Regions from separate parts of the Ciceribacter sp. L1K23 genome, predicted to be linked through region 2. Evidence: riboswitches for the same ligand, from Rfam matches in the RefSeq annotation. Region 2 holds a riboswitch; each other region holds the start of a gene.
The links. A riboswitch is a leader RNA that binds a small molecule or an ion and turns the genes downstream of it on or off. The one in region 2 is predicted to bind cobalamin.
Positions count from the first base shown of each region.

Region 1: another riboswitch for cobalamin. It lies ahead of J5J10_RS19925 (aromatic ring-hydroxylating dioxygenase subunit alpha); the one in region 2 lies ahead of J5J10_RS12735 (ABC transporter ATP-binding protein).
Region 3: another riboswitch for cobalamin. It lies ahead of bluB (5,6-dimethylbenzimidazole synthase); the one in region 2 lies ahead of J5J10_RS12735 (ABC transporter ATP-binding protein).

Region 1 is NZ_JAGRRC010000002.1:188,056-196,015, reverse strand. It holds gene J5J10_RS19945 (molybdopterin cofactor-binding domain-containing protein) at 1-1,881, shown strand, start outside; gene J5J10_RS19940 ((2Fe-2S)-binding protein) at 1,878-2,363, shown strand; gene J5J10_RS19935 (aldehyde dehydrogenase family protein) at 2,365-3,879, shown strand; gene J5J10_RS19930 (alpha/beta fold hydrolase) at 3,887-5,032, opposite strand; cobalamin riboswitch at 5,215-5,411, shown strand; gene J5J10_RS19925 (aromatic ring-hydroxylating dioxygenase subunit alpha) at 5,511-6,755, shown strand; gene J5J10_RS19920 (hybrid-cluster NAD(P)-dependent oxidoreductase) at 6,757-7,842, shown strand; gene J5J10_RS19915 (cisplatin damage response ATP-dependent DNA ligase) at 7,890-7,960, opposite strand, start outside.
Region 2 is NZ_JAGRRC010000001.1:2,619,706-2,627,665, forward strand. It holds gene J5J10_RS12710 (DUF2282 domain-containing protein) at 1-8, opposite strand, end outside; gene J5J10_RS12715 (sigma-70 family RNA polymerase sigma factor) at 234-785, shown strand; gene J5J10_RS12720 (DUF1109 domain-containing protein) at 782-1,417, shown strand; gene J5J10_RS12725 (iron ABC transporter permease) at 1,425-2,486, opposite strand; gene J5J10_RS12730 (ABC transporter substrate-binding protein) at 2,486-3,439, opposite strand; gene J5J10_RS12735 (ABC transporter ATP-binding protein) at 3,439-4,269, opposite strand; cobalamin riboswitch at 4,378-4,597, opposite strand; gene J5J10_RS12740 (flagellin) at 4,735-5,943, opposite strand; gene J5J10_RS12745 (DUF1349 domain-containing protein) at 6,245-6,826, shown strand; gene J5J10_RS12750 (GH25 family lysozyme) at 6,881-7,879, opposite strand.
Region 3 is NZ_JAGRRC010000001.1:1,329,015-1,336,974, forward strand. It holds gene J5J10_RS06135 (LTA synthase family protein) at 132-2,063, opposite strand; gene J5J10_RS06140 (NAD+ synthase) at 2,279-3,958, shown strand; gene J5J10_RS06145 (PD40 domain-containing protein) at 3,983-4,813, shown strand; cobalamin riboswitch at 4,858-5,054, shown strand; gene bluB (5,6-dimethylbenzimidazole synthase) at 5,100-5,783, shown strand; gene J5J10_RS06155 (HAMP domain-containing methyl-accepting chemotaxis protein) at 5,953-7,821, shown strand; gene J5J10_RS22690 (DUF2865 domain-containing protein) at 7,881-7,960, opposite strand, start outside.

The DNA.
Region 1 (7,960 bases), on a different contig from region 2:
CCGCTCGTCGACACCCCCGAGGCAGCGCTCGCCGATAATGCCGCGCTTGTTCACGATGGTGGCAATCTGCAACGGGAGCTGTTCTTCCGCCGTGGCGACGTTTCGGTCGGCTTCGAAACTGCCGCGTTTGTCGTGGAGGAGACTTACGTCACCCCGCGCCAGATGCACGGTTTCATGGAGACCGAAGGCGGTTACGCCTTCATGGAGGAAGGCGGCACGCTGAACGTCTTCGTCGGCGGCCAACACGGCGGTCGCGACCGGCTGCAGCTGTCACGGATACTGGCAATGCCGGAGGAAAAGATCCGCGTCGTCACCTCGCCCACGGGTGGCGCCTTCGGCGGCAAGGACGAACTGTCGGTCCAGCCGGCGCTGGCTTTGCTGGCGCTGAAATCGGGCAAGCCCGTCCGGCTGCAACTGTCCCGCGCAGAGTCCGTGCTCGCCGGCCAGAAACGCAATCCGATGACCATCCGGATGAAGACAGCCTGCGATGCGAACGGAATGCTCCTCGCACAGGAGGTGGAGGTGCTCGCGGATGCCGGGGCCTATGCCTCCCTTGGCCCCGGCGTGCTGGAAACAGCGCTCGAACACGCGACCGGTCCCTATGCGGTGCCGAACGTGTCCACCCATGGACGGTTGGCCTATACCAACAACGGCACCTGCGGCGCCTTCCGCGGCTTCGGCGCCAACCAGATGACCTATGCCGTCGAGTGCCAGATGGATCGTCTGGCGCGGCTCGCGGGATTGTCGCCTGTGGAAATTCGCGCCCGCAATCTCCGGTCCGCCGGATCGCCCGGTTATCTCGGACAAGTCGTCTCGAAATCCGAGCGCATCGCCGAAATGCTTCATGCCGCCTCGGCCTCGGAGTTGTGGCGCAATCCGCAGAGGCCTTCCGCCGATGGCGAATGGATCATCGGTACCGGCATGGCGATGAACTATCAGGGCAACGGCTTGGGTTCGGTCGTACCCGACCCCGCCGGCGGACGTCTGGCGTTGACCCCCGATGGCTTCATCGAAGGAGCCTACGGTCTGGATGAAATGGGTCAAGGACTGCTGCCACTGATCCAGGCGACGGTCGCCGCCGAACTCGGCTGTGCCCGGGAAGACGTGAAAGCGACGGTTGGCGATACCAGAATTGCGCCCGAATCCGGTTCCACCACAGCCTCGCGCGGCACCTATGTCGTCTGGGAATCCGCGAGAAGGGCGGCGCCGGAATTTTCGCGGAAAGTCCGTTCCGCCGCCGGTGCGCTGCTCGATCGAGACCCTGAAACGCTCGTCTTTGCCCCCGGCGGATTGGCCGAACGCGGCTCCAACAGCGGCGACATCCTCCTCTCCTATCATGATCTCGCCAAGGCCACACCCGAACCCGACCTGCCGTGCGTGGCGGTCGCCTACGAATTTCCGAAGACGGATTATCCAACTGCGAACGCCCGCTACATCTTCGCATTCGGCGCCGCGATCGCCAGGGTCGCCGTCAGCCGCGTCACCGGACAGGTTCGTGTTCTTGACCTCCACCAGCACTCCGCCGCAGGTCCCGTCATGGACGTCGCCGCCTATCTTGGCCAGCTCGAAGGTGGCGCCGTGCAGGGGCTGGGCTTCACCCTGACGGAGGACGCGCCGATGCGCGATGGCGGCTATCTCACCGCCAACCTCGACACGTACATGCTGCCCGGTATTCAGGACACCCCGGAAACCATGAGAATCTTCGCGCTCGAGGGACTGGATGCGGACGATGACCTCGGCCCCCGGGGATCCGGCGAGCTTGGCATCGGCGCGGTCACGCCGGCGATTGCCAATGCCGTGGCCTCAGCGATCGGCTATTGGCCCGCCGTGACCCCCATCCCGCCCGAAGCGATTCTCGAAGCCTTGGCGGTGACGGCATGACGACACGCTTTCATTTGAATGGTAAGCCCGTCGTCGTGGCCTGCGCGCCGGACACCCGCCTTGCCGACATCCTGCGCGATCACCTCTCCACGACCGGCACGAAAGTTGGCTGTTCCGTCGGCCGCTGCGGCGCCTGCACGGTGCTGATGGATGGCAAGGCGGCGAACGGCTGCCTTCTGATGGCCTTCCAGATCGACGGTACGCAGATCGTCACCATCGAAGGTTTGGAAAGCCACGCGCTCGGTGCTGCCATCGTGGCGGGACTGGAAGAGGAAAACGCCTTCCAGTGCGGCTATTGCGCGCCGGGCTTCACGATCGCCTTGACCGCCCTTCTGGACGAGAAGCCGGATGCGACGGAAGCGGACATCCGCGCCGGAATCGAAGGCAATATCTGCCGCTGCACCGGCTACCATTCCATTATTCGCGGAGCGCTGAATGCCGCCCGCCGCGTTCGCGAGCAATCTCGCGCCAACGGAGACTGACATGACGATCGCCATCACCAACTCCGAGCCTCGCACAGAAGGCGCGAGAACCTTTCTCGCGAGGCGCAAGAAACAGTTGTTCATCGACGGTACCTGGCGGGACGCGTCCGACGGCGACTTCTTCGAGACCTTCGATCCGGCATCAGGGAAGCTTCTTGCCGAGCTTGCCGGAGGAACGGCCACCGATGTCGACGCGGCCGTCGCAAGCGCCCGCTCCGCACTTGGTTCCCACGAATGGAAAGGCCTCACCCCGTCGGCCCGCGGCAAGCTACTCTGGAAGATCGCCGAACTGATCGACGCCCATGTCGAGGAACTGGCGGAACTCGAAACGCTGGACCAGGGCAAGAGCTACAAGACAGGTCGCTTCGGTGAGATTCCGGCCTCCGCCGAGCAGTTTCGCTACTACGCGGGCTTTTGCACGAAGATATTGGGGACCACCATCCCTACGTCCATCGCCTACCAGCCCGAAGGCAAGCAGATCTTCGCCTATACGACCCGAGAGCCGATCGGAGTCGTGGCTGCAATCACACCCTGGAATTCGCCCATGCTGATGGCGGCCATGAAGCTGGCACCGGCGCTGGCCGCCGGCTGCACGGTGGTTCTGAAACCCGCCGAGGAAACGTCGCTGACGGCGATCCGGCTGGTCGAACTCATGATCGAGGCTGGCCTGCCGAAAGGCGTCGTCAACCTCGTCACAGGTTTCGGCGAAACCGTGGGTGCGGCGCTCACCGCCCATCCCGATGTCGACAAGGTCGCCTTCACAGGTTCGACGGAGGTCGGCAAGCTGATCGTCAGGGCGGCACAGGGCAACCTCAAGAAACTGACGCTCGAGCTCGGCGGCAAGTCGCCGGCGATCGTCATGCCCGATGCGGACATGGCGCTGGCGATCCCGGGCATCGCACGCGGCATCTTCTCAAATTCCGGTCAGGTTTGCGTCGCAGGCTCGCGGGTCTATGCGCACCGGACAGTCTTCGAGGAAGTCGTCGAAAAAGTATCGAAAGCTGCCAGCGCCCTGAAGCTAGGCCACGGCCTGGATGAATCTACCGATCTCGGACCGCTCGTCAACCGCAAGCAGTCGGACCGGGTCGCGAGCTTCATAGCGGAGGGAACCGCCGATGGCGCTCACATCGCAGCCGGAGGCCGGCAGGACGGCGAATTCGGCACCTTCTTCGAACCCACCGTCGTAACATCGGTCCGGCCCGACATGCGCCTGATGCGCGAGGAAATCTTTGGCCCGGTAGTCGCTGTCACGCCCTTCGACGACGTCGAGGAAGCCATCACCTATGCCAACGACAGCCCCTATGGTCTGGCTGGCAGCGTCTGGACGCAGGATCTTTCCTCGGCGCACCGCCTTGCCGCCAGCGTCAGAGCCGGCACGATCTGGATCAACTGCCATTCCTATTTTTCGCCGGAACTGCCCAAGGGCGGCCACAGGCAATCCGGCTGGGGATACGAGAACGGCGCCCAGGGTCTCGAAAACTACCTGGAAACCAAGACGGTGTGCGCCGTCATCTGACAAATGGTTATTGCGGCGTGATCGCGAGTTTCACCAGCCGGAACGGACTGGAGACGGTGTTGGCCGCGACGTCGAGGATGAAGCCGCCGACGCTGCTCAGATCCTGCCGTTCGGCGGTGAGCTTCGGGTAGAGAGCCGCAAGCTGGACGTAACGATCGTGGTTCAGCGGATTGGTCGGCGAGATACCCGACACATCGACGAGCAGGATTTTCTCTCGTTCCGCCACCTGCGCGACCACCGGATCGGCAACGTCGAGAGCGCCGATGCGGCCGTTGCCGGTCAGAAACTGCGACGCCTGCAGCGCACGATCGTCCTTGGAAACCAGGATCGTCAACGGCGGCGACATGGGACCTATCACTGCCATTTGCTGCCGGAACACATCGACGTCGATGTCGGGTGCCGCAAGCATGACGTTGAGTTTTGCGAGCACGTCGGACCGGTCGCTCAGCTTCAACTGCCGCAGCGTCTCGACCACGAGCCAGCCACCCATGCTATGTCCGAAGAGAAGCACCCGGCCTTTGCCGCGACCGGCCGTCAAACGCGTCAGCGTCTCGGCGAGATAGTCCCGCGAATACGTCACGGATTCCTTGTCGGCAAGATAACCGGTCACCGCCGCCTGGGAAGGCCAGGCAAAAAGCACCGGCACGCCCTCGACATTGGCATCGGCCGACATCTGCACCACGCGGAAGAGAGACTCCTGAAAGTTGAAGTTGAAGCCATGCACGAATACACCGACATCGGTGCCATCCGAAGCTTCGATTTTAGCCTGATTGCCCACTTCCCGGTAAAACTCGTCCGCCGACAAGGTCCGTTGCGCCGTGACTGCAAATGTCTTGGCCGGATCGGGATGGCCGCCTTTCGGCCACTCGATCTCGCCCGCCTTGTGCCCCGGAGGAACCGATACGGTATAAGCCGCAAAATTCAGTTCGGGTGCCTTGCCGTCGGTGTATCCGAGGCCTTCCTTGTTCTCGCGCGTGGTGGCGACGTAGACGGTGACCTGCTTGGTGTCCGGCAGCGCCGATTGAGACAGGCTCAGCGCCTCCGGCCCCGGTCTGCCGGCACAGGCGGTTAGCGATAACACCGCGCAAAGGCCAAAGACGAACTGAAAGGCGCGAACAAGAGTGATGCGCCGGGCGTCACCTGAAAACGTCATGTTGACTGCTCTTTCACCAACAACTTGTGAACCCGCCCAGATGCGCTGAATACCATCCTCACGGTGAAGGGCAAGGCCCCAGGCCGGTCGTCACGCCACCCTTTATCACACGACAGCGCCCGTGTCGCGAATCCAGCAGAGACGCGTCGCGAACACCGCATTGGGTGCACTGCAAACCTGCTCTATTGTCAATCACAGGAGGTGCCGTCCGGACACGGGCGGAGAATTGGGAAGCCGGTCAGAATCCGGCGCTGCCCCCGCAACGGTGGTGGAGTGAAGAACCGGCAAATTGCCACTGGGAGGAGTCCTGGGAAGGCGTCGGTTTGATCCGCAAGGATGCTCCAGAGCCCGGAAACCAGCCTCGGGAGATAAGTTCATTACGATCGCGGTGGGCGGTCGGGGACAGGTCGGCCACGTGCCTTTGCGCGCGTGTTCAGTCCTGCTCGTCCACCGTCCATTTTTAAACGAGGACGAAGACATGGACTTGCAGAATACTGTATTGCGGCAGTTGAAGAACCGCCGGGAAGGCTTCTCCCTCGAGCAGCCCTTTTACATCGATCCCGACTATTTCAAGCTCGACATGGAAACGATCTGGTATCGCGACTGGCTGTTTATCGGCCATGACTGCGAAGTGCCGCGCGCCGGAAACTATTTCACCGTCCAGATCGGCGATTATCCCGTCGTCGTCGTGCGCGGCAAGGACGGCGTCATCCGCGCCTTCCACAACACCTGCCGCCATCGTGGCCACCGCGTCTGCACGCAGGACAAGGGTGCATCCGCCAAGCTCGTCTGTCCCTACCACCAGTGGACTTACGACCTTGACGGCTCGCTCGTCTTCGCACGCCAGATGGGCGAGACCTTCGACAAGTCTGAATTCGGCCTGAAGCCGGTCGCCTGCGAGAGCGTCGCCGGCTACATCTTTATCTGCCTTGCCAACGAGCCGACTGACTTCGCACCCGTCCGCGCCACCATCGAGCCCTACATGGCGCCGCACCGCCTCTGGGAGGCGAAGGTCGCCGCCCGGACGACGATCATCGAAAAGGGCAACTGGAAGCTCGTCTGGGAAAACAACCGCGAATGCTACCATTGCGCCGGCAACCACCCGGAACTCTGCCGCACCTATCCGGAAGCACCGACCGCCACAGGCGTTCAGGGCGCGAAGGATGATCCCTTCATCGCCGAGCACTGGAAACACTGCGAGGACGGAGGCCTGCCGAGCGAATTCCGGATGGATCCGACCGGCCAGTTCCGCGTCGCCCGCATGCCCCTCATTCAAGATGCGGTCAGCTACACCATGGACGGCAAGCCGGCCGTTCGCAGACCCCTTTCCGACGACGTGAAAATCTCGCGCATCGGCACGATGCTGCTGTTTCACTATCCGACGACCTGGAACCACATGCTGGGTGATCACGCGATCTCCTTCCGCGTCCTGCCGCTCTCGGCCGAGGAAACCGCCGTCACCACCACCTGGCTGGTCCACAAGGATGCGGTCGAAGGCGTCGACTATGACGTCGATCAACTGACCCACGTCTGGAACATGACCAACGACCAGGACCGTGCCATCGTCGAGGAAAACGCCTTCGGCATTCGCTCCCCCGCCTACGAACCCGGCCCTTACTCGGTCGAACACGAGGGCGGCGTCATGCAGTTCGTCGAATGGTATGTCAATTTCATGATCAACCGTTTGCAGGGCGACAAGTCCCGCCTGTCCGCGGTGGCCTGACATGAACATCGCCGTTCCCAGCTATCGCCATGTCGACGAAATGCGCCCCTGGTCGGACCGGGAGCACATGCTCGAATGCGTCGCCGTCACGCCGGAAGCGCCTGACGTCATGACCTTCACCTTCAGGCCGGATCGCTCCGGCCTGTGGTTCCGCTACCTTCCCGGCCAGTTCGTGACGCTGGAAATTCCTGTCTCTCCCGAACCGGTGATGCGCACCTACACACTCTCCTCCAGCCCCTCCCGGCCTTACACGGTGGCAGTGACGGTCAAGGCGCAGAAGGAGTCGATCGGGACCCGTTGGATGTTCGACAACCTGAAGCCCGGCATGCGGTTGAAGGCGATCGGCGCGCTTGGCGACTTCTCCTATGCAAAGCATCCCGGCCGGAAATACCTGTTCGTCTCCGCCGGCTCCGGCATTACGCCGATGATGTCGATGACCCGCGACATGAGCGACCGGGCTCCCGATAGCGACATCACCTTCCTGCACTGCGCCCGTTCTCCTGATGACATCATCTTTCGCTGGGAGCTTGAGGCCAAGGCGCGGGAAATGCCGAACTTCACGCTTGGCCTGATCATCGAGCAGCTCGGTCGCGGCCAGCTCTGGTCGGGGCTCAAGGGGCGCATCGACAAGGCGAAGATCGCGCTTTTGGCCCCTGACTTCCTCGACCGGACCGTCTTCTGTTGCGGCCCCGAACCCTTCATGGCGACGGTGCGCGAGGCGCTGGCCGGTGCCGGCTTCGACATGAAGAACTATCACGAGGAAGCCTTCCAGCCGGTAAAGCCTGAACTGCCGGTCGTTGTCGCCGATCACTCCGACGGCGCCCAGCCGACAAAGGTCATCTTCTCGATGTCCGGCAAGACGGGCCTTTGCGAACCGGGTCACACGCTTCTCCAGGCCGCCCGCGCCAACGGCGTTCGGATCGGTGCCGCCTGCGAATCTGGCCTCTGCGGCACCTGCAAGGTCATGAAGATTTCCGGGCAGGTCGAGATGAACCACAATGGCGGCATTCTCGATGACGAGATCGACGAAGGCTACATCCTCGCGTGCTGTTCGCGGCCTCTCGGCGAGGTCGAGATCGAGGCCTGAGATCGATATGAAAACGCCGGGCGTCCCGGCGTTTTTTGTGTAGCAGGCTAGGCGTCTGAAAGCAGTGCCTTCAGACTGTCAAGCGTATCCGCCTCGGCGGATGGCTTGTCCCAGCGCA
Region 2 (7,960 bases):
TTTTTCATCGTTAGTTCTCCTCAGAGTGCCGAGCCGTGATTGGCTTGGTCATCGGGAGCTACGGACCGCTGCGGCGAAACGTTACGCTGCCTGATCGGAAAAAATTCGCGATCGGATCGTGTGGCGAGGCGGCAGTGAAAAGAAATCGAAGGCAGTTCAACGGCTTGTCCGAAAAATCAGCCTTTCGATGACATCTCGGTAACGAAAGCGTGTGGCGACGCGTAGAGGGTAATGTGAGGCGGCCTGAGCGTGAGGTGCAATGGGCGGAATGGATGCGAAGCGCGCTTGATGGCGACGCGGCGTCCTACGACCGTTTCCTGCGCGCCGTGACGCCGCACCTGCGCGCCATGGCGCGGCGCCGCTGCGACCAGTTCGGGGCTTCGGCCGGAGAGGCCGAGGATATCGTCCAGGAGGTCCTGATCGCCGTTCATCTGAAACGCGGCACCTGGGATCCGGAACGCCCCATCGGCCCGTGGCTGTCGACGATCGTGCGCAACAAGCTGATCGACGCGCTGCGCCGTCGCGGCCGCAGGGTCGATGTGCCGCTGGAAGACGTCGTGGCGACGCTGGAGGCGGAAGACGCGAACGTCGCCGACAGGCTCGATGCGGAGAGCGTGCTCTCGCGCCTGAAGGAGCCGCAACGCGACATCGTCCGCTCCATATCTCTCGAGGGAGCGGGTGTGAAGGAAACGGCCGAACGGCTGAAGATGAGTGAAGTGGCGGTCAGGGTGACGCTGCACCGGGCGCTGAAGGCGCTGTCCACCCTTTACCGGAGTGAAGCATGAAGACGGATGAACTGATCAGGCTTTTGTCGGAAGATGCGCCGGTGCGGATGCGCTACCGTCGTGCGCTGGCGGCTGCCATCGTCTTCGGCGCTGTCGCCGCCGTTTCCCTCCTGCTGTCAACCTATGGCCTTCGTCCCGATCTCGCCGACCAGATCGAAACGCTGCGGGTCGCCTTCAAGATCGGCGCCAGCCTCTTGGCAGCGGTGCTGGCCTGCCGTCTCGTCCTGCGGATTGGCCGGCCGGGCCTGTCTGTCCGCGGTGCCGCGCTCTCCCTGCTGGTGCCGCTCGGCCTGCTCGTCCTTGCCGTCGCCGCCGAACTCGTCGTCCTGCCGCAAGCCGACTGGATGCCGAAACTGCTCGGCCGCAACGCCACCTTCTGCCTCGTCCTGGTGCCGACGTTGTCTTTCCTGCCGCTGGTCGCGTTGCTCTGGGCCATGAGGAATGGCGCGCCTGACAACCCCGGCCTGGCCGGTGCCGCCGCCGGCATTGCCGCGGGCGCCATCGGCGCCACGGTCTACGCGTTGCATTGCCCCGACGACAGCCCGCTCTTCGTCGCGACCTGGTACCCGCTGGCGATTGCGATCGTCACGATCGCCGGCTACGGCGCCGGTCGCCGCGCCCTGCGCTGGTAGCAGTTGCTCAGCCGGTCGCCCGGTCGCCGCGCATCATCCAGATAAAGAAGATCCCTCCGACAAGCCCGGTGATGATGCCGAGCGGCATGTCCTGCGGCGGGATCAGCGTGCGCGCGACGATGTCGGCCGCGACAAGGAAGATCGCGCCGCCGAGCGCCGAAAGCGGCAGCACCCGTCGGTAGTCGCCGCCGACCACGAACCGTACCAGATGCGGGATCATCAGCCCGATGAACGAGATCACCCCGGAAAAGGCGACCGCCGCGCCGGTCAGCAGCGCGCAGACGACGAACACCGTCAGGCGGAAGCGTTCGGCCGGAATGCCGAGCGTCGTGGCGGTCTCGTCGCCGAGCGTCATGGCATTGAAGCTGCGGGCCTTGGCGATCAGGTAGGTGCCGCAGCCGAGAAGCACCGCCAGCGGGTAGGGCAGGTAGTCCCATTGTGCCAGCCCCAGTCCGCCCAGCATCCAGAACACCACCGTATGCGTGGCGCGCGGATCGCCGAGCAGAATGGCGAGGCTGCCGAGCGAGGTGATGACGAAGGAGATCGCCACCCCGGTCAGCACCAGCCGGCTGGCATTGCCGGCCCGGTTGAGCCTCGCGATGCCGACCACCAGCGCTGTGCTCGCGATCGCGCCGCCGAAGGCGAAGAGCGGCACGGTGACCAGACCGAGAAACGTGCCGGTGTGCAAAAGCACGATGATCGCCCCGAAGGCCGCGCCCGAGGAAATGCCGAGCAGATGCGGATCGGCGAGCGTGTTGCGGGTTACCGCCTGCAGCGCCGCGCCGACCAGCGCCAGACCGGCGCCGACCATGGCGCCGAGCAGCACGCGGGGAAGCCGCACCTGCCAGACGATGTTGTCCCGGCCGGCCGACCAGTCCTGCTCCATTCCTGTCACGCCGAGATGGCTGGCGATGATCTTCCACACCTCCGACAGCGGAATATTGGTCGATCCCACCGAGACGGCGAGCATGATCATGGCGGCGAGACCCACCGTCAGCCCTGCCACCAGCACCGGGGTGAGGTGAATGAGGGCATGGCGCGGCCCGCTGACGTATCCGCGATGGCTCATTACTGGGTCGAGCGCTGGAAGGCGTCGGCGAGCGTCTTCACCGCGTTGATGTTGCGCGGACCGGGCGTCGCCTCGACATAGGGCAGCACGACGAAGCGGTTGTTCTTCACCGCCGGAATATCCTTGAAGGCCGGGTTGTCACGCATGTAGGCGATCTTCTGCTCCGCCGTCACCTCGCCGTAGTCGACGATGACGACCACCTCCGGATTGCGCTCGATCACCGGCTCCCAGCCGACCTCGGTCCAGCTGGTCTCGACATCCTCCATGATGTTGACGCCGCCGGCAGCCTCGATCAGCGCCGTCGGCATGCCGAAGCGGCCGGCCGTGAACGGCTTTTCCTCGCCGCTGTCATAGACGAACACCTTGAGCGGCTGCGTTCCCTCCGGCACGGATGCGGTCGCCTCGGCGATCTGCTTGCGGTAGCCCGCGACCAGCGCCTCGGCCTTTTCGGAGACGCCGAAGATCCGGCCCAGATTCAGGATGTCGGTATACATGTCCTCCATCGAGGACTTGTCCTTCTTCATGATGTGAATGCAGCTCTCGGTCAGCTCGTAGACCTTGATGCCGAACGGCTCCAGCGTCTCAGGCGTCACCTCGCCGCCGACCTTCATGCCGTAGTTCCAGCCGGCAAAGAACAGGTCGGCATCGGCTTCCAGCAGCACTTCCTTGGTCGGATACTGCGGCGCGATCTCCGGCAGGTCGCCGAGCTTCGCCTTCATCTCCGCGTCCATCTTGTACCAGCCGGAAATGCCGGAAATCCCGGCCATGCTGCCGGTGAGATCGAGCGCCAGCATCATGTCGGTGAGGTTCACGTCCTGAGAGATCGCCCGCTTCGGCGCTTCTTCGAACGTCACCTCGCGGTCGCAGCTCTTCACGGTGACCGGAAAGCCCGACGCAAGCGCGGTGGAGGCCGAAAGGGCGATAAAGGCGGAAAGGGCAATGGTGAAGCGCATCAAGGTCTCCCTGAAATGGTCTGGTCGAGATGAAAGGAAAATCGGGGCCGGCCGGTGGCCGGATGGGCGTCGATCACAGCTTCGACCGAAAAGGTCTCGCGGATCGCATGCGGGGTCAGCACATCGAGCGCCGGGCCGTACTGCACCTGCCGCCCGCGCGCCATGACAAGCACGGCATCGGCATGCGCCGAAGCGAGCGCCAGGTCGTGCAGCGAGACGATCACCGTCGCCGGCAGCCGCGAGAGCAGCGCCAGCACTTCGAGCTGGTGGCGGATGTCGAGATGGTTGGTCGGCTCGTCGAGGATCAGGATGTCGGGTTTCTGCAGGAGCGCCCGGGCGATCATCACCCGCTGCTTCTCGCCGCCCGAGAGCGAGGCGAAATTGCGCGGCGCCAGATGCTCGAGCGCCATCAATTGCAGCGCATCGCCGATCGCCGCGTAGGCCTCGTGCCGGTCCATGCGCCCCTGGTGCGGCGTCAGTCCGAGCTCCACGATCTCCGCGACTGTGAGGCCGAAATCGGTCGCCGGCTCCTGCAGCACGGTCGCGATGCGCCGCGCCACGGCCTGCGGCTTCATCCGCCAGATATCCTCGCCATCGATGGTGATCCGGCCGGCATCCGGCCTGTGATAGCGGTAGAGACAGCGCAGCAGGCTCGATTTGCCGGCCCCGTTCGGACCGACGATCGCCAGCATCTCGCCGGGCAGCACGGTAAAGGAAATGTCTGAAATGATCGGTTCGTCCGGAGAGCCGCGCATGGCGCCGCCCCAGGAAACACTTTCCACGCGAAGCCCCGCGGGCTTCACGCCGCTCAGTGTCGACGGCAATTGCATCCTTCAGCCTCCACGACGGACCTCGGGTCGCGGAAGGGCTGCGGCTGGCGGGAATCGGAAAAGGATCTCTCGAATGCCATCGTCGCTCTCCTCGGCACACCCCGGCCGGGTTTCGTTACACGTCGAGGCAGGTCTCCTGGCTTGCGGGTCAATGCGCTCCCGGACCTTCCCGGCCTTTTGGGCCAGTGGTTTATCCCGGTCGAACTCGCCGCTCACAGTTGCGGGGGCAGCCACGGTCTTGCGCCCTGTTGGGTACGTCGCACCGTGTTCCCTTTTAATCCCCTCGGGCTTTCGCGACCCTTGGAGAACCTTCAACGGAAGAAGGTGTAACAATGTAACGCGGGGGCGTCAATGGGCGATGGGGAGCGAAAGAGGGGAGGGGCGTGACAGGACTTTCGGCACTGGCGGCGGTGACCGGACAGGGCAGCTTCCGGTCAGGTGGACGATATCACGTACGGCCGAGTGTTACCTGAACAGCGTCAGCAGACTATCGGCACTCGTATTCGCGATGCTCAGCGACTGTATCGCCAACTGCTCCTGCGTTTGCAGCGCCTTCAGACGCGTGGAAGCCTCGTTCATATCGGCGTCCACGAGGCGGCCGATCCCGCTGTCGATGCTGTCTGTGAGCTTCGCAACGAAATCCGACTGCATGGAAATGCGTGACTGAAGTGCCCCAAGGTCTGCGGCCGCATCGATCGTCATCTCCAGCCAACCGTCGATCCGGGATAGCAGAAGACCCAGATCGCTTCCGTCCGTGACATCCACATCCATAATCGTGTACTCGGGAACGCCTGTTACACGGAAGTTGGAAAACAGCACGGGATTGGGGGCGTCTTGGCCGAACGCTTGGTTGTTGACCCCGTAGAAACCGGGACCAGAGTCGGCGGCTGATTGGGCCAAGAGGTCCCAAAATTCGAAGTCCCCGTCTACAACTCCATTCGGTCCGGCCCATTGGTCAAAAACCGCTTTCGTCACAGTTGCCGTATAGAGAAGTGCCCCGTCTTGGATGTCGAATTTGAATTCGTCTCCGTCATCCATCGTGAACGGCTCGGTAAAGGCAAATGTGTCAGTGGGGCTCGTGAAGTTCTCAAAACCACCATATGTTCTGCCATTTCCTCCAGTCGACGGGATCGTCTGCAAGAGGCCATTACCCACCGTAGTGAAAAGTGCAATTTCGCCTAGATTTACAGAGATTTTCTTGACGCCGAAGTTACCGCTCGCATCTCGCGTCGCAGACGCAACGACGGAGGCGCTGTTGCTGCCATCGGTGGAAAGCCAGTTCTCCCCGCTGAAAGTAGCGGAAGAAACGATACTGGTGAGTTGCTCCTTGAGCTGTTCGATTTCAGCCTGAACCTTGTAGCGATCAACACCGTCTTCTGTTGCCACGACAATTTTCGACTTCATCTCACTGATGACATCGACGACGGCCGTCATCCCGGCATAGGCGGTATCGACCTTCGCGCCCCCCAACCCCAGCGCGTCTTCCACCGCCGCTAGCGCCATGTTGTCGGAATGCATTGTCGTGGAAATCGACCAGTACGCGGCATTGTCGGAAGCCTGCCCCACCCTCATTCCGGTCGACACCTGGCGTTGCGTGTCCTGCATTTGACCAGCGATAGTACGGAGAGTTTGGAGCGCACTCATCGCTCCGATATTCGTGAGAATACTGGTCATGAAAACTCGGAAATGAAGAGATTCGCGCGGTCATCGCGCTGGAGAGAAGAGCGCCACTAAAGAGGCCGCATGGTAAACGAAGGGTTAACTCTCGGGTAGCATGCGAACTATTTCTGGTACCTGACCGTTCACGGATATGTGAAGCGCTGGCGCTTCATTTTTCCATTCCGTGGAGCGGTGACCAGCTGTCGACCGGAAGACCTCCGTCACCGCTTGTTTGTCGGCAATCAATCGCTCTAGGATTGGCGACAGAACGAAAGATGCGGGTCGGAAAATCCGCGAGTTGTCATGGGAGCCGCTGTTGCAGACCCTCAAACACGGACGTTGGCTCAACGAGCCGACGAAAGCGAAAATATCGGATGGCGAACTGTTCGTGGTGACGGACGCCAACACCGATTTCTGGCGAAAGACGCACTACGGCTTCGTCCGCGACACCGGCCACTTCTATGCATTTGAGACCGAAGGTGATTTCACCGCAGAGGTTCGGGTCCAGGCACATTTCGAGCATCTCTACGACCAGGCCGGCCTCATGGTCAGGCTCGACGAACGACGCTGGGTCAAGGCCGGGATCGAGTTCTCGGACGGACATGGCCTGCTCGGCAGTGTGCTGACCGATGAAACCTCCGACTGGGCCACGGGGCGATATGACGGTGACCCATCCGATTTCTGGATAAGGGTGACCGTGGAGAGCGGTGTTTTGAGGATACAGGCGTCAGGCGATGGCCGGACCTGGCCACTGGCCCGCCTCTGCCCGTTCCCGAAAGCGGATCGCTATCTGGTCGGTCCCATGTGCTGCACGCCCGAACGGGCAGGCCTGGAAGTGCGATTCAGTGAGTGGCGACTGGGGCCGGCCCTGGGAAAGGACATTCACGACCTGTCCTAGCCGCCAGACCCCTTCGTTTGGACGTCGGAACGTCTGCTTCTGGAGTAAATCGCCCTACCGCGAAGCAACCCGTCTTCCACCCTCGGCGAAGTCGTGCCACTGCTCCACCGTGCCGCGGAACACGTTGAGGTCGATCTTCTCGCTCACCCCGTGGGAGAGGCCGGAGCCGGAATACTGCCAGAACACCCAGTCGCGGTTCGGATAGACCTTGGACGGATGCTGGGCGACGGCCCGCAGCCAGAAGGGGTAGGTCTTGAAGTGGCCGGCGAGGTTGTCGGCGTAGAAATCCGGCGCGGTGTAGATCACCGGGCGCTTGCCGTAGTGGCGCTCCAGCATGTCCATGAACACCTGCATCTTTTCGCGCGCCTTTTCCGCCGAAATCTTGAAGCGGCAGTCAGACTGGTGGTTGTATTCCACGTCGATGACGGGCGGCAGAGCGTCGGGATCGTTCGGCACGTTCTTGATGAACCATTCGGCCTGCTGGCTCGCCACGCGGCACCAGTAGAAGAAGTGGTAGGCGCCGCGCTTCAGCCCGGCCTCCTTCGCCTCGCGCCAGTTCTTGGCGAACATCGGGTCGATGTGGTCGCCGCCGTCGGTCGCCTTGATATAGGCGAAGTTGGCGCCCTGGGTGCGAAGCTTCGGCCAGTCGATGTCGCCCTGCCAGCGCGACACGTCGACGCCGTGCACCGCGTAATGCTTCGGCTGCACCTTGCCGAAATTGATCGGCTTGGCATCGCGGAACTGCTGGGCATAGACCTTCAGCCGCCCGCCCTTCACGACCGGTGCCATCACCGTGTTCGGCCGGTCGGTCGGCGCGGCATAGCCCGACGCGCTCACGGCCGAAAGCGCCGGCGATTGCGCGGATCCGCCGGCCCAGGCGAGCTCATGCGTCTCCTCGCCACCTGACACCTTCGCCGGCGGCGTCGGCGCGATCGAGGCCGTCGTCTCGTTCGAGGTCTTCACCGAAAGCGCCGCCGTCGGGTCCGACGTCGAGCTGCAGCCGACGAGAAGCGTAGAGGCCAGAAGAAGGGCCGGAAGACAATTGAGACGCATCACTCACTCAACGGTTGGAGAAGGCGCCACCCCGCGATACCAGCGGCCGGCGCCAAGACAGGCCGAATCCTAACGAGACCT
Region 3 (7,960 bases), 1.3 Mb from region 2:
AGCCGTGCGGAAGCGCAGGGTCAGACTACGGACAGCCCGCCACTCGATATCAACGGGCGATACCCGAAAAAGTCAACTGATATGCATTATTATGATAAACAAGCTACTTTAGTGATGCCGGAAGGACAACCTCACGTGCTTGGTTGCAGCTCGCCCAGTTCCGGGAAATAGCGTTCCCCGGCGTGGGCCTTGCCGAACATCATATCGTATTGCAGCAGGCCGTAATTCTTCAGCAGCGGATCACGGTCGGCGCCGTTTATCTGCCAGTCGGGATAACCGCGGCCCTCGCGGTCGATCAGCTGGTGACGGTCGACCACGGCATAGCGGTTCTGAACATCGCGCAGCAGGCCGGTATAGAACGGATGGCGGAAACCCGTCAGGCGGACGACGTGGTAGGGCAACTGCGACGGGCTGATCGATCCGAGGTCCTTCTGCACGCCGCGCCTGGACGACCAGACGACAAGCGGTGTCTCATGCTCGCGCGCCATGATCGCAGGCGAGGCCTTGCGGGTGGCAACGGGCTTTTCCATGTAGCCGGTCTGGGTGTAGACGTCGCCCATCGGCGGCAGGTGGTCGCCGAAGAGCACGATGATCGTTTCGCGCTTGCGCTTCTTCGCCCAGTCCATCAGCCGCTTGAGGCTGTCGTCGGCCTCGCGCACGCCCTGCGCATAGGTTGCGAGGGAAGCATGAGCTGACGGCGAGAGCACGTCGCTCTCCACGCCTACCGTGTTCTTGACATAGCGGTTCGCCTCATAAGGTCCATGACCCTGCAGCGTCACGGCGAAGAAGAAGAACGGCGCGCTGCTGCGATCGGCCTCGCGGATCAGGCTGTCGGTAAGCGAGGCATCGGAGGCGAAGATGCCGCGCTTTTCCATTGCCGGCAGATTTTCCTCCGACAGGAAGCTTTCGAAGCCGAGGTGGCTATAGACGCTGCCGCGGTTCCAGAACCAGCTCTGGAAGGGGTGAAAGGCCTTGGCCACATATCCCTTGGAGCGGAAGAAGGTGGCGAGCGAGGGAAGCTCGCCCCGGATATATTGCTGGTAGGGAATGCTGCCATAGGGCAGGAAGGCGTTCGAAAAACCGGTCAGAGCCTCGAACTCGACATTGGCGGTCATGCCGCCGAATTCCGGCGAGAATACCTGGCCCGACTGGTTGGCGCGGATGACCGGCATCGGATCCTTGGAGAGCTCGACATTCGACAGTCGCGTCGGGTCCCACAGCGATTCACTCATGACGACGATCACGTCTGGCTGACGGCTCGGGGAATAGCCGTAGACATTGCCGGGCGAGGGGATCATGTCGATCGCTTCGGCGCCATATCCCTCGGGGGCGGTGACATTCGTCATCGGCACGTTGAAGGCAAAGGCGAGCAGGAAGCCGTTGTGGCGATAGTTTTCCTGCTGATCCCACATCATCGGGATCATGTTCAGCCGGTCGCGCAGCTCGTAGAAGCGGGTGTAATCGAGCAGCGGGACGAAGGCCACAAGAAGCGGCACGGCAACGACAAGCCGCAGAGCCCGGCCGCCTATGGGAATGGCGTTGAAATTGCGCCGGCCGAAGATCCACATGTAGACCAGGAGGGCGCAGACGACGAGAAGGCCGATCCCGGCCGCCACGGCCTTCAGCGGCTGGGCTGCGGCCATCACGGGCAGCAGTTCGGCGATCTGCCGGCCGAACAGCATGTCGCTTGGGTAGAGTGGGTCGGACAGATAGAGCTGCTTCTGGCTGGAGAAGAAGGCAAGCAGCAGAGCGGCCGGGAAAAGGACCAGCGCGGCCTGGTGCGCGCGGCCGAACAGCGCGTCGAGCCCGAGGAAGACGAGGAACAGCACGCCGACGACCGCGAGACCCGGGCGATCCGGGGCCAGGAGATAGTTGCCGATGTCGACGATGCTGCCACGGGAGATCCATTCGGTGACGAAAACCAGAAGCAGCGCGAGCGCTCCGGATATCGCCATGCGGCTGGCGCAACGGATGACAAACCGCGCATTGCCGACCTCGAGCGAGCGGCCATTCGCCGGCATGGCGGCGGTCACAGCGGTGGTGTCGGAGGCAGTGTCGGCCAACTCGGTTCTCCAGCGATGGTTCGGATTGGCCAGTTTCGAAAAATCCGGCCTTCATGACGATTGCGTCATATCACTGTCACATTACTGTCATGAACGCCAGATGAACCGGCGGCGGGGAACTTTGTTCCGGCGAAAAAATTTTGCGGTGCGAAGAAGGGGCTTGCGAGGCGGCTTCGCGATTGCGATCGGTGGGCGCGCACGGTAGAGGAATGGACATGACCGACACGCCTTCACGCACCGACACACTCCGCATTTCCATCGCCCAGCTGAACCCGACCGTGGGTGACGTGACGGGCAACCTTGCCAAGGCCCGCGAGGCGCGTGCGGAGGCCGCCGCCCATGGGGCGGACCTGGTGATGCTGACGGAACTCTTCATCTCCGGCTATCCGCCGGAAGACCTCGTGCTCAAGCCGGCCTTCCTGAAGGCCTGCCTGACGGCGGTCGAGGAACTGGCCGCCGAGACGGCCGACGGCGGTCCGGGCGTGGTGATCGGCTTTCCGCGCCAGTGCGAGGCCGGGCGGCACAATTCGGTGGCGCTGCTCGACGGCGGCAAGATCGTCGCGATCCGCGACAAGGTCGATCTGCCGAACTACGGAGAGTTCGACGAGAAACGCGTCTTTGTCGCCGGCGACATGCCGGGACCGGTTAATTTCAGGGGGGTTCGGATCGGCATTCCGATCTGTGAGGATATCTGGGGCGATCTTGGCGTCTGCGAGACGCTGGCGGAATCGGGGGCTGAAATCCTGCTCTCGCCGAACGGCTCTCCGTACTATCGCGGCAAGGTCGACGTGCGACACCAGGTGGTGCTCAGGCAGGTGATCGAGACTGGATTGCCGATGGTCTATGCCAACCAGCTGGGCGGCCAGGACGAACTCGTCTTCGACGGCGCGAGCTTTGCCTTCAACGCCGACAAGACGCTCGCCTTCCAGATGAGCCAGTTCGAGCAGACGCAATACGTATCGACGTGGAAGCGCTCGGCCGACGGCTGGCGCTGCGACAGCGGCCCGGTGTCGAAAATCCCGACGGCCGAGGAGGCGGACTACCGCGCCTGCATGCTGGGCTTCCGCGATTACGTCAACAAGAACGGATTCAAGAGCGTGGTGCTCGGCCTTTCGGGCGGGATCGATTCCGCCATCTGCGCGGCGATCGCCGTCGATGCGCTGGGCGAGGAGAGGGTGCGCACCGTGATGCTGCCCTATCGCTACACGTCGCAGGAGAGCTTCACCGATGCCGAAGCCTGTGCAAAGGCGCTCGGCTGCCATTACGATACGGTCCCGATCGCCGAACCGGTGGAAGGCTTCCTGTCGGCTTTGTCGGAGATGTTCGAAGGCACCGAGAGCGGCATCACCGAGGAAAACCTGCAGAGCCGGACGCGCGGCACGATCCTGATGGCGATCTCCAACAAGTTCGGGTCGATGGTCGTGACCACCGGCAACAAGTCGGAAATGTCGGTCGGCTACGCCACGCTCTACGGCGACATGAACGGCGGGTTCAACCCGATCAAGGACCTCTACAAGATGCAGGTCTACGCGTTGTCGGCCTGGCGCAACAGCCACGTGCCGCCCGGTGCGCTCGGGCCTTCGGGCGAGGTGATCCCCGCGAATATCCTGTCCAAGGCGCCGTCGGCCGAGCTTCGCCCCAACCAGACCGACCAGGATTCTCTCCCGCCTTACCCGGTTCTCGACGACATTCTCGAATGCCTCGTCGAAAAGGAGATGTCGGTCGACGAGATCGTCGCCCGTGGCCATGACATCGCGACCGTCCATCGCGTCGAGCACCTGCTTTATTTGGCCGAATACAAGCGCCGCCAGTCGGCGCCGGGCGTGAAGATCACCAAGAAGAATTTCGGCCGCGATCGTCGCTATCCGATCACCAATCGCTTCCGGGATCGTTGAACCCTTCATCGGGAGGAGGCCCGGATGCGCAGTTCGGTCGAGATCTATGACATTGCGACACGCGAATGCGAGGTCGTCTGGCAGACGGAAGACTTGGTCGAGGCGCCCAACTGGTCGCGCGACGGGGATTTCCTCGTTATCAACGGCGATGGCCTGCTCTATGCCCTGCCGCTCGACGAGGACGATCCGGAGCCGGAACTGATCGACACGGGTTTCGCGGTGCGTCTCAACAACGACCACGGGCTTTCGCCCGATGGCGCCTCGATTGCCTTCTCCGACAAGACGCTGTTCGGCAAATCGTGCATCTATATCCTCGGCGACGGGGATGACCAGCCGCGGCAGGTGACGGCCAACATGCCGTCCTACTGGCACGGCTGGTCGCCGGACGGGCGAGAGCTCGCCTATTGCGGCATCCGCGACGACCAGTTCGATATCTATACGATCTCCGTCAACGGCGGCGCCGAGCGGCGACTGACATCGGGCGAGGGCCGCAATGACGGACCCGACTATTCGCCCGACGGACAGTGGATCTATTTCAATTCCAGCCGCACCGGTCTGATGCAGATCTGGCGCATGCATCCCGATGGCACCGGGCTCGAGCAACTGACGTCGGACGGTTACGGCGACTGGTTTCCGCATCCGTCGCCCGATGGCAGCAAGGTGCTGTTTCTCTCCTATGACGCCGACGTCTTCGACCATTCACGCGACAAGACCGTCCGGCTTCGGCTGATGGATGCCGATGGCGGCGATGTCGAGACGCTGTTCGAGTTCTTCGGCGGGCAGGGCAGCATCAATGTGCCCAACTGGTCGCCGGACGGCAGCGCGTTCGCCTTCGTCCGCTATTTCCCGGAATAGCATCCGGGTGTCGCAGGCAGGGCTTTGCCTTGCCCTCCGGGCGCGCTAGAACATCATCGTCAGGTGCCCTCGGCGACGGGGGAGAATCGGGAAGCCGGTGGAAATCCGGTGCGTGCCCAACGCTGTGAGGCGGATGACTTTTCCAGGGAGCGGTTGCTCCGGCCACTGGCGGTTTCGCCGGGAAGGCGGGAAAGGCAGACGAAGCCGAGCCAGAAGACCGGCCTGACGAGATAGGCTTTGCCTGCGTGGACGGCAGGCGGTCGCATGCACCGTTGGGGATTTGACGATGCACGACGAACCGAACGACCATCTCGTGCGGGCCGCTGCCTTTTCGCCGGAAGAGCGGGAAGCGGTCTACCGCGCCATTCATACGCGCCGCGACGTGCGCGACCAGTTCCTGCCCGACCCTCTGCCCGACACCCTCGTGCGTCGCCTGCTGGAAGCCGCCCACGCCGCGCCCTCCGTCGGCTTCATGCAGCCGTGGAACTTCATCGTGGTGCGCGACGAGGCAAAGCGGCAGGCTGTCTGGCAAGCCTTCAGCCGTGCCAACGACGAGGCGGCGGCCATGTTTCCGCAGGAGCGTCGTGACGCATACATGCGGCTGAAGCTGGAGGGCATCCGCAAGGCGCCCGTCGGCATCTGCGTCACCTGCGACCCGACGCGGAGCGGTCCGGTGGTTCTTGGCCGGACCCACAATCCGCGCATGGACAGCTATTCCTCCGTCTGCGCGGTGCAGAACCTCTGGCTCGCGGCGAGGGCTGAGGGGATCGGCATGGGCTGGGTCAGCATCTTCCACCAGGAGGATCTGCGTGTGCTCCTCAACATTCCCGAGCATGTGGAAATCATCGGCTGGTTCTGTCTCGGCTATGTCGAGAGGCTCTATGATCAGCCGGAGCTTGCGATCAAGGGCTGGCGGCAGCGGATGCCGCTCGATGAACTCGTCTTCGAGGAGGCATGGCCTTCGTCCTAAAGGTGTCTGAATTCGATCGGTCGCTTAAAAGCTGCATCATATGTTTAATGTTATTTTAAAGGACGATTACTAATTTCAGCATCACGTAACGGCAACGAGCTGCCTATGCGGGATCATTGATCCCCCTAGGGGCGGTTGCTGCGCACGAGAGTGTTTGAGCGGAGAAATCATGTCTTTTGGAAATGTTAGACTTGGCCGGGCGGTGCCCGTTGCCGTGGCGGGCCTCGTTGCCCTGAGCGCCGGATCGCTTGTCATCTCGGATATTGTTGGTCAGCGGCAGCTCGCTGATGTGATTGACCTGCATGAGCGCACACAGAACGAAGCGCTGCTCATCCGCGAGCTGGTGACGCTCCAGAAGAATGTCGAGCTCTCCGTTGTCAGCACGCAGGAATCGCTGACCGATATTTCGGCTACACAGGGCAGAGACGGTCTCGATGACGGTTTCGCGCTCGCCGAGGAAGAGGCGCGGCATCTGAACGAATATGCGGGTGGCATTACGCAGCTTGCGTCGAAACTCAATTCACCCGAACTGGCCTCCGCCATTGGTCAGCTCGTCGCGCGGTACGATGAGTTCCACGCCGGCGGCATCGAGATGGCCAAGGCCTATATCGCGGGTGGGCCGGAGAAGGGCAATGTCCTCATGGGCAATTTCGACGCCGTGTCCGACGCGCTGCAGGCCGAAGTGGAATCGATGACGTCGATCGTCTCCGGCATCGTCGCGAAAAGCGACGCCGAGGCCGGGGCGGCGCTGGTCAGCGTGCAGGCGAACGGCGCCCGGATGCTGCTGGTTATGGAGCTGCTTGGCGCTTTCACCGTGCTGTGCGGCATCGCGCTGGCGTTTTTCGTGTCGCGGCGCCTGATGCGGCCGTTGACGCGGGCGACCGGCGCCATGAACGGCCTTGCGGAAGGAAAGCTGTCGGTCTCGCTCGACGGCGCCGATCGCGGCGACGAGATCGGAGATCTGGCCCGCGCCTTCGTCAAGTTCCGAGAGAACCTTCTCGCCAAGCAGCAGGCGGACGAGGAAGACAAGCGCCGCAGGCTGGAAATGGACGACATGCGCTCGTCGGAAGAGGCGCGGCGGACCGCCGAATTCAATCGGTCTAAGTCGACGGTCGACGTTCTGGCCGACGCGCTCGACCGTCTTGCCGGGGGTGACCTGACGGCCCGTATCCACACCACCTTCGACGGCGAATACGACCGGCTTCGCCTCAACTTCAACCAGTCGGCGGAGAAGCTTCAGCGGGCGATGACCGATATCTCGAACATCTCCGACGAAATCCGTGGCGACTCGGCCGAGATGCGTTCCGCCTCAGACGGCCTGGCGCGGCGGACCGAGCAGCAGGCGGCAGCGCTCGAAGAGACCGCGGCGGCTCTCGGGCAAATCACCGACACGGTGAAGAACGCCTCCCGTATCGCCGACGAGGCGGGCCAGAAGGTCGCCGAGGCGAGCAAGCGGGCAGACCAGTCGGACGGTATCGTGCGCAACGCGATCAAGGCCATGGGTGACATCGAGCGGAGTTCCTCGCAAATCGGCCAGATCATCGGCGTGATCGACGAGATCGCCTTCCAGACCAACCTGCTCGCGCTCAACGCCGGCGTCGAGGCCGCGCGTGCTGGCGATGCCGGCAAGGGCTTCGCCGTGGTTGCCCAGGAAGTCCGCGAACTGGCGCAGCGGTCCGCGACCGCGGCCAAGGAGATCGCCGCGCTGATCAGTCAGTCGAACGGTGCCGTCAGCAACGGCGTGTCGCTGGTCAACCAGTCCGGCGAAATCCTGTCGCTGATCCAACAGCAGGTGCTCCAGATCAACGATGACATCCGCCACATCGTGACGGGTGCTCGCGAGCAGGCCATGGGCCTCAGCGAGATCAATTCCGCGATTTCGCAGATGGATCAGGTCACGCAGCAGAATGCCGCCATGGTCGAGGAAATGACCGCGTCCGCACACAAACTCGCGGGCGAAGCCGAGGACATGAGCGGCCAGATCGGCCAGTTCCGGCTTTCACAGGAGCGGCAGCCCCGCTTGTCACGCGCCGCGTGACACACCGATACCGCAGGAGCCGCCGATCGGGCGGCTCTTTGCATTTGGGCGGCCAAGCGTCACTGCTGCAGCGGTTGCGGGCCGTCGAGCGCCGGGTTCTTGAGGTCGATGCTGCTTGTTTCCGTCGGCAGGAAGGTCG